DNA from 2 places in the Acetobacterium sp. K1/6 genome. Region 1 is predicted to be linked to the other one. Evidence: riboswitches for the same ligand, from Rfam matches in the RefSeq annotation. Region 1 holds a riboswitch; the other holds the start of a gene.
The links. A riboswitch is a leader RNA that binds a small molecule or an ion and turns the genes downstream of it on or off. The one in region 1 is predicted to bind cobalamin.
Positions count from the first base shown of each region.

Region 2: another riboswitch for cobalamin. It lies ahead of U2P91_RS03575 (anaerobic ribonucleoside triphosphate reductase); the one in region 1 lies ahead of U2P91_RS04100 (ECF transporter S component).

Region 1 is NZ_JAXQGA010000003.1:220,675-225,178, forward strand. It holds gene ltrA (group II intron reverse transcriptase/maturase) at 1-777, shown strand, start outside; gene U2P91_RS04095 (alpha-ribazole-5-phosphate synthase) at 894-1,625, opposite strand; gene U2P91_RS04100 (ECF transporter S component) at 1,723-2,256, opposite strand; cobalamin riboswitch at 2,376-2,544, opposite strand; gene U2P91_RS04105 (anthranilate synthase component II) at 2,793-3,380, shown strand; gene pabB (aminodeoxychorismate synthase component I) at 3,374-4,504, shown strand, end outside.
Region 2 is NZ_JAXQGA010000003.1:107,205-111,708, reverse strand. It holds gene nrdG (anaerobic ribonucleoside-triphosphate reductase activating protein) at 1-46, opposite strand, end outside; gene U2P91_RS03575 (anaerobic ribonucleoside triphosphate reductase) at 43-2,403, opposite strand; cobalamin riboswitch at 2,521-2,700, opposite strand; gene U2P91_RS03570 (MarR family winged helix-turn-helix transcriptional regulator) at 2,996-3,460, shown strand; gene U2P91_RS03565 (FMN-binding protein) at 3,475-3,861, shown strand; gene U2P91_RS03560 (flavodoxin domain-containing protein) at 3,884-4,375, shown strand; gene U2P91_RS03555 (response regulator) at 4,366-4,504, opposite strand, start outside.

The DNA.
Region 1 (4,504 bases):
ATCAGTGACGGAAAAGTTTTAGGGTTGCTCAGGAAGTTTCTGAAATCCGGGGTGATGCAGAGCGACCGATTCATCGAAACAGAAATCGGCAGTTGCCAGGGAGGCGTCATTTCACCGTTGCTCAGCAACATCTACCTCAATCAGTTTGACCAGAAAATGAAGGGCAAAGGCCTGCGGATCGTTCGATACGCAGATGATATCCTCATCTTTGCAAAAGACAAACAGACAGCCGGCAATTACAAAGCCTACGCAACTAAAGTTCTGGAAGAAGAATTGAAACTGAAGGTAAATGAGACGAAAACCAGGCTGACCAGTGTGAGAGAAGGCGTGACATTCCTGGGGTTCGTGATTTATGCGAAATATCTGGTGATCAATCCCAAACGGATCAAACGTTTTAAGGGCAAAATCAGAAACATAACCAGAAGAAATGCCGGAAGGCCACTTGAAAAAGTGATTAAAGAGCTTAATCCAGTGCTCCGGGGATGGTTGAATTATTATCGGATCGCCAACATAAAATCATTGATTACAGAGATGATGTCATGGATTCGGCGCAGGTTGCGAATGATAAAGATGAAGCAATGGAAAACATATAAAGCCATGCATAAGGAAATGAGAAAACAGGGGATCAAAGGTAGTGGTGAAAAGATGGCGGTGACGAAATGGAAGAATTCAAATGTCCATATCATCCACATGCTACTCCCGAATCAGTACTTTGAAGACTTGGGACTCATCGATTTAGGTCAATATAAAGTTGGATTACTGTCGAATTATTATTAATTCGATGAGAGATTTCAGGAGCCGTGTACGGCAAACGTAAGCACGGTTCTGTGAGAGCAAAGAAATCCGGACTAATTATCCGGATTTCTAGCTACTCGATATTTGCAAATATTTTGTTATCTGAAATAACCAATAATGGTCAGCTTATCCTTAAAGATGGCAGCCAGTCCGGATAGGGCTGAGGGCTTGATGCTGGCAATTACGGTGGTTGCCGGGCCGGAAGAATCCACTACATTCAGATCATTAGGTAATTGTTCAAATTGGAGCTGGTAAATATTGGCAAGCGTGTTGGCTTCGTATAAAATCCCTTTGGAACCGCAGGGAACGATCTCATTTACGGCAGGGTTCTTAACTAAGGTCTTGAGATCCTGATAATTGGCGATTTCCGGATCGCCATCGAGAATAAGGGCACTGACATATTTGGGTTTACCGATGCAGATCACCACATCTGCAGATACTGAGGGAGTGATTCGCAACCGATTGGCCATTCCGAGTACAAAAATGCCAAAACCGGTCATGCTGGTTTTGAAATTTTCTTCGGTCGAACCATTAATGGGCAGATCTCCGATACCGGCTCGTTCCAATTCTTCCCGAATACCTTTAATCAGAGCTTCGCCGGTGGGGTGCATTTCTCCGACGATGGTGTTGGAAAGACCGATGATCTGGGCGCCACAGGCCAGCAGTTCAAAAAGACATACCCGGGCAGCAAAAACAGAAATGTACTTGGTGGCAACACACAGTTCATCCCCGGGCTTTTCCCCGACGCCACCGCTACTGTCGCAGGCAGTGACCAGGAGGGAATCAGGAAGCTCAATGACGGATAGGTCACGATATTGATAAGTTTTCATACGGTCCTCCATTCGGGGGTTTTTATAATAACGTAAGTGCCATGTATTTTGTGAGTTACTTCGTCATTTAAGAATCAGGTTCTAGCGGAGCTTAAGTTTATGCCTGAGCCGAAGTTGCCGAAGATACCTGATTTTTAACCGATAGGGGTAATGCTTTAAAGACAAGGGCCGCAATCAGGGCATTGATTCCACCCACCAGAGCCAGGGGAAACATCATTGCAATTACTCCGGGCCAGGTTAACATGGGGATTAAAAGCGGCGAACAGAGTAAAAGTAGGATCGGGCCGTTGCAGATAGCGGCAACGATAACGTTGACGATCAGGGCGACGATTTCATTTGCGGCCTTTTTAACAAAAACATAAGTATACCAGGTGGCCACCATGATCAGCCCCATCCCCAGACCAATAGCAAGGTGAACGGGTAGGGTCATTGGGAATCCTGAGGTAAGCGCGGTTAAAAGATGACCGATAATAGCAATAATTGCGCCAGCCAGAGGTCCCATCAACAGGGTGCCCAAAAAGGCCGGCAGTGAATCGAAGGCAATCGTGCCAAAAACTTTTAACTGGGCTCCTACAAAAGAGAGGGCAATTAAAAGCGCCATAAAAACGAGTTGTCGCGTGTTGATTTTCATGTGATACTCCTTAATTTTATTATAAAGCATTTCTATGGCGATGAAAAGAAAATTTGGATAGGTCGATTTAATTAAATAAAAAAGTTCACATCTAATTTAGATGTGAACTTTACCGTCGTCCAAATGGAATCATTTCTGGCAGGTCTCCTGAGTCAGCTTCATCGCAGTTTGTCCCTTCCCGTGAGGTGGTCATGACTTGTGCTCGACTTTACAGTGGTGGGTCCCTACAGGATTTTAACCTGTTTCCCTATTCTCCTTTTTCAAGGCACCAAAAAAGCTTTATTTACTTGAGCAAATAATAGCACATCAGAGATCAATTTGTCAAATTGAAATTGTAAATAATTAAGGGAAAGAAAAAGTAAAGTAATCGTTAAAAGATGATCGCGTCGAGGGTAAATTCTAGCTTAAATCAACCGCGAAAAAAAAGCGGCGATAAAAAAATCGCGGCCAAATATTGCTGCTATAATTCATTGTATTGAATCCTTGGAGTATGGTACAATGCTTTACAAAATGACTAATACTAAGAGGTATAAAAATTGATTCTAATGATCGACAACTATGATTCTTTCACCTATAATTTGGTTCAGTATCTGGAAAAACTGAATGCAACGGTGATTGTAAAGAGAAATGATAAGATTACCCTGGACGAGATTGCCGCGATGGCACCGTCGATGATTGTCTTATCACCGGGGCCATGCACCCCCAACGAATCCGGGATCTGTCTGGATGTGGTGCACCGTTTTAAGGGTGAAATTCCGATCCTGGGTATTTGTCTGGGCCACCAGATCATCGGTCAGGCCTTTGGCTGTAAGATTAAAAAAGCTCTGGAACCGGTTCATGGCAAAGTCCATGCCATCTCCCATGACAATGCCGGCGTGTTTGATGGTCTTAATAATCCCCTGAAGGTGACGCGCTACCATTCTTTGGTGGTTGAAAATCAGGAAATACCGGATTTTTTTGAGATCACCGCCCGAACTGATCAAAATGAGATCATGGGTATGCGACATAAAGACTACCACATCGAAGGGGTTCAGTTTCATCCTGAAGCGATTCTTACCGAAATGGGGATGGAATTATTGGATAACTTTTATCAATCGACAAAAGAAAATGGTGTGCGATGTTAATACAAGAAATAAAAACCGACTTAAGCAGTTTTGAGTGCTATCTTTTGTTTAAAGATGAGCCCTATAGTTTCTTTTTAGACAGCGGCAGAGACCCGGACAGTCTGGGACGCTATTCATTTATCGGTGGGAACCCGTTTCTGGTCTTTAAAAGCAAAGCGGACGCCATTACCGTTAAAACCAAAACAGCGACGAAAACGCTTACGGGAGATCCTTTTGATGAACTGCAAAAGCTTTTAAAACAGTATAAAATGGATTATCCATCCCCGTTTCCTTTTTTAGGTGGGGCAGTGGGTTATTTTGGCTATGATCTCTGTCATCATCTGGAAGCATTTCCCCGCAGTGCCGTGGATGATGTGGGTATCCCCGATTGTTATATGGGTTTTTATGATGGGATAGTGATTATTGATCATAAAGAAGGTAAGACCTATGTGGCCGCCCTGGGAATCGAAGAAAATGAAGCGGATATCATCAGCCGGTTAGCCGCAAAATTTGTCGGCGATCCCAAAATTGCCATTCGTACAGACTTTAAAATTAATAAGAATGTTGAATTTCGGGGTAATTTCACCAAGCCGGAGTATATGAAGGCACTGGATGCAGTTCACGAATACATTTTAGCGGGAGATATTTACCAGACCAATCTGACTCAGCGCTTTAACGCTGATTTACAGCTTAGCCCACTGGAATTATACAGCGAACTCAGAAAAATTAACCCGGCTCCCTTTGCCAGTTACATTGATTTTGGAGAAGGACAGATTGTTTCCAGTTCCCCGGAGCGTTTTATTCTGGTTCAGGGTCGAAACATTGAAACCCGACCGATTAAAGGGACGATGCCCCGGGGCAAAACCGCTGCGGAAGATGCCGCTAATCGGGAGACTCTGGTTAACAGCGAAAAGGATAAAGCCGAACTGCTAATGATTGTCGATCTGGAGCGCAATGATCTGGGGAAAATTGCTAAAACCGGCACCGTTAAGGTTCCGGAATTGTTTAAGTTAGAAACTTATCAGACCGTTTTTCATCTGGTCTCAACCGTTACGGCCGAATTAAAGGATGACCTCGATGCCATCGATTGTGTCAAAGCCACTTTCCCCGGCGGTTCGATTACCGGGGCACCGAAGATCCGGGCG
Region 2 (4,504 bases), 110 kb from region 1:
CAATGGATTCTTTGACCACTCCGGCGATTCTTACTTTTTTACTCATTGCAATTGCTCCATTGCTTCACCAGTAGCAATCTGCTCAGCAGCATTAAAATGTTTGATCCGATCTCTAACTTCCGCTTTTTTAGCATCGTTAAAACGGTCCAGAGTGCCCACCAGATAACCGGTGATTCGGCGAATGCGTTCAAATTTCTGCTCTCCTTCTGACCGACCGCAACTCGGGCAAACATCCCCGATAATTCCAGTATAGCCGCAAACCGGATCCCGGTCCACCGGATGGTTAATGGAACCATAGCCAATACCGGCTTCCTTCATCGCTCGGACCACCTTTTCAAAGGCCTCCAGATTGTCCATCGGGTCGCCATCCATTTCCACATAGGTAATGTGCCCAGCATTGGTAAGCTCATGATAAGGTGCTTCCAGTCTGATTTTGTCGTAAGCACTGGTTCCATAGTAAACCGGGATGTGGAAAGAGTTGGTGTAGTATTCCCGGTCGGTTACACCCGGGATATCGCCAAAAATAGTTTTATCCAGCTTGACAAATCGTCCGGCGGTACCTTCTGCCGGCGTGCCCAGCAGGGTAAAGTTCATCTGATAGTGCTGGCTGGTTTCATCCATTCGCTTTCGCATGTGGCCCACAATTGCCAGCCCCAGTTCCTGGACTTCTTGCGCTTGCCCATGGTGCTTTCCGGTTAAAACGACAAGGCATTCCGCCAGGCCAATAAAGCCCATACTCAGGGTCCCATGTTTGAGCACTTCCCGGATTTCCATCTCTTCAGTAAGATCATCGGAATCAATCCAAACCCCCTGTCCCATCAAAAAGGGAAAATTTTTGACCTTTTTATGGGCCTGAATTTCAAATCGTTCCAGTAATTGATCAATAACCAAATCAATTTTTTTATCCAGCTCAATAAAAAACAGTTCTTTGTCTCCTTGACTATTTAAGGCAATACGGGGCAGATTAATGGTGGTGAAGCTCAGGTTCCCGCGGCCATAGGTGATTTCCCGATTGGTATCATGGACATTTCCAATCACCCGGGTGCGGCAGCCCATATAGGCTATTTCTGTTTCCGGTTGACCTTCTTTGTAATACTTCAGGTTGTAGGGTGCATCCAGAAAGGAGAAATTGGGAAACAATCGCTTGGCACTAACCCGGCAGGCCAATTTGAACAAATCATAATTGGGGTCCCAGGGATTATAGTTCACCCCTTCTTTGACCTTAAAAATATGAATTGGAAAGATCGGCGTCTCCCCATTGCCCAGACCAGCCTCAGTAGCCAGCAACAGGTTTTTTACCACCAACCGCCCTTCGGTAGAACTATCCATACCATAATTAATGGAACTAAAGGGGATTTGGGCACCGGCTCGGCTGTGCATCGTGTTCAGGTTATGGACAAACGCTTCCATTGACTGATAGACACTACGGTCGATTTCCCGCTCGGCATTTTCCATTGCAAAGCCCTGCACCCGGTTAATGACATTGGCGTCAACAATCCATTGGGCCAGGCTCCGGGCTTCTGCTTCTTGATAACCTTTGGGTTGATTTAATTCGGGTCTTAACCCCAGTTTCTTTTCGATGTCCGCGCCGATGGCTTTAACCTTTGCTAAGGCATTCTTTGTCTCCGTTAATAAGGTTAAGGCCTTGGCAAGGTTCTCCTGATAAAGCCGGACAAAGGTTTTTTTTACCCCCGGAACCATGGCATAGTCAAAATTGGGAATGCTCTGTCCGCCATGCTGATCATTCTGGTTCGACTGGATGGCAATGCAGGCCAGAGCCGAATAGCTTTGAATATCATTGGGTTCGCGCAGATGTCCATGGCCAGTAGAAAAGCCATTTTTAAACAGCTTTTCCAAATCAATCTGAGTGCAGGTCGTCGTCAGGGTTAGAAAGTCCATATCATGAATGTGGATTTCACCGGCTTTATGAGCGGCTGAATGCTCTGGATTCAAGACAAACATTTCATAAAACTGCTTGGCGCCCTCTGACCCGTACTTCAGCATCGTGCCCATAGCGGTGTCCCCGTCAATATTGGCATTTTCTCGTTTTACATCATTATCCTTAGCGTCCTTGAAGGTCAGGTCTTCATATATTTTCATCAGCCGGGTATCCATCTCCCGAATTCGGGTTCGTTCAGCCCGGTATAGAATATACTCCTTGGCCGTTTTGGCGTGTCCGGTTTCAATCAGGATTTTTTCCACCGCATCCTGAATTTCTTCCACTGTTGGCGCATTCGTATTCATTTCCTGCTCAATATAAATGGTAACCCGCTCGGCCAGATCCATGGCCGTCTGATAATTCTGGCCGCCGATTTCACTGGCTGCCTTGAAAATAGCGTTGGCAATTTTTTCAATGTTAAACGGGGCTTCTCGTCCGTCTCTTTTTCTAATTTTTGTAATCATTCTGGTCGTTTCCTTCTTTCCTGCTAGTCTTTTAGGTGTTTTAGGCATGCAAAAACCCCTCAACGGCGTGGTCAAGAGGCATAATGATACATTGAACACCCTCTATCACGCGTAGAGTCTGGTGCATTTAATAACGGCGGGTAATCTGACTCCGGTTTGAACGTTCAGAAACAAACAGCTTAACCTGTTTATTTTCTTTTAACATCTCACCATTACAGCGGCGGGACCGTGCAGGATTCACACCTGCTTCCCCCAAACTGCACCTGTTGGCACAGCACCATTATCTCCTTATTTTGTTGTTTGTATTTTATCACATACAAGATGTAGTGTCAAACTGATTTATAATGCAAACGTTAATCACTATTTCAATCAAGTAACATCATCCCTATCGTGAACTTTTTCGCTTGTTTATGATAACATAAATTTAAAAATTTCTACCGTTAAATTTTTTGCAAACCCTTTCAAATTTTGCTAGTCTTAACTTTCTTCAGAAATATATATATTCGGCTGATAAGTATTGACAGACAAAAATAGGTAAGGTATTATCTATTAAGGTAAGGTCTTACCTTAATAGAAGCGAGGAGGTTATATTTTGGACCATATCGACTCAATGACCGATCAAAAATTTATCTTTGGCAGTGTTCAAGTCGTTGCCAACCAGATGACCACCCAACTGGAGCGGGAACTAAGAGAATACAATCTAACAACCAAGCAGTGGCTGCTCACGATTGTCGTTGCGAATACCTTTGATCATAACCCCACCATCAAAGAAGTCGCCAAAGGAATGGGCAGTTCTCATCAGAACGTCAAGCAGGTAGCTCTGAAGTTAGAACAAAAAGGCTTCATTGTTATGGAAAAAGACCCTCAAGATGCCCGAATCACCCGGATCAAACTAACCGACGCCGTCGATTCTTTCGGTAACGAAAGTCAGGCGAAAGCAGTGATTTTTACTGAAAAATTATTTAACGGCATCTCGGCAGAGGAGCTGGCCATGACTCGGTCAACCCTTGCAAAGATACTGACAAACCTGGAAAAGATGGATCAAGAATCAAGATAACAGGAGGAAAATACGTGAAAAAAGCAATGATTATTATTCTCAGTATTCTGGGCGTATTGGTACTAGTAGGTGCCGGCGGATTTTTTTATCTCACCAGCGGCCTGGAATCCGGGGAAAACCTGGCAATCAATCCGGTGGATCTACAAAAAATTGAAGATGGCACCTATGCCGGTGTTTACGAATCTGGACGTTGGACCAATGAGGTTGCCGTCAGTGTGGCCAATCATCAGATTACATCAATTGATGTGGTCAAAGCCGTCACCATGGAATCTCCAGATGTGACCAGTACGATTATCAACCAAGTCATTAAAATACAAAATACCACTGTCGATACAGTCAGCGGTGCCACGGTTACCAGCAAAGCCTATCTCAAATCCATTGAAAATGCCTTAACTCAATAAGATGCAAAGAAAGGAAATGCCCATGAAAACCATGATACTTTATGCCAGTAAATATGGCTTTACCGCGGACTGCGTCGCAGAACTAAAAAAGAACTTAAACGGAGAAACCCGACTCGTCAATATCAATTCCGATAAAATTCCCGCTCTGGACGACTACGATACAGTCTTAATCGGCGGTTCTATTTACATTGGACAGATTGACAAGAAAATAAAAAAATACTGTCTTTCACATTTAGATGAACTGAAAAACAAAAATCTGGGCTTTTTTATCTCCTGTGGTTCGGCTGAAACAATTGATACTTATTTTAAAGACTCTTTTCCCGACATTCTGCTCGAAAAAGCCCTTACTCTCGATAATTTTGGTGGCGAAATGAGACCGGATAAAATGAAGTTTTTTCATAAGTTCGTGTCAAACATGGTCGAGAAGTCTGGCCAAAAGGATAACACGTCTCCGATGAAGCCGTTGCCCGAAAGCATTCTTCGGATGGCAAATACGATCAATACTCATTCCTGACCGCCACTATCTTCAGCTGGCTCGATTGTATCCAGCAGTAGCTTCATAGCCGCAACAAACTGAGGATAGAAATTGATGATTTCTTTTTCTGCCCCGCTTTCAAGTGCTTTCTGGAAGTCTTTGGCGATT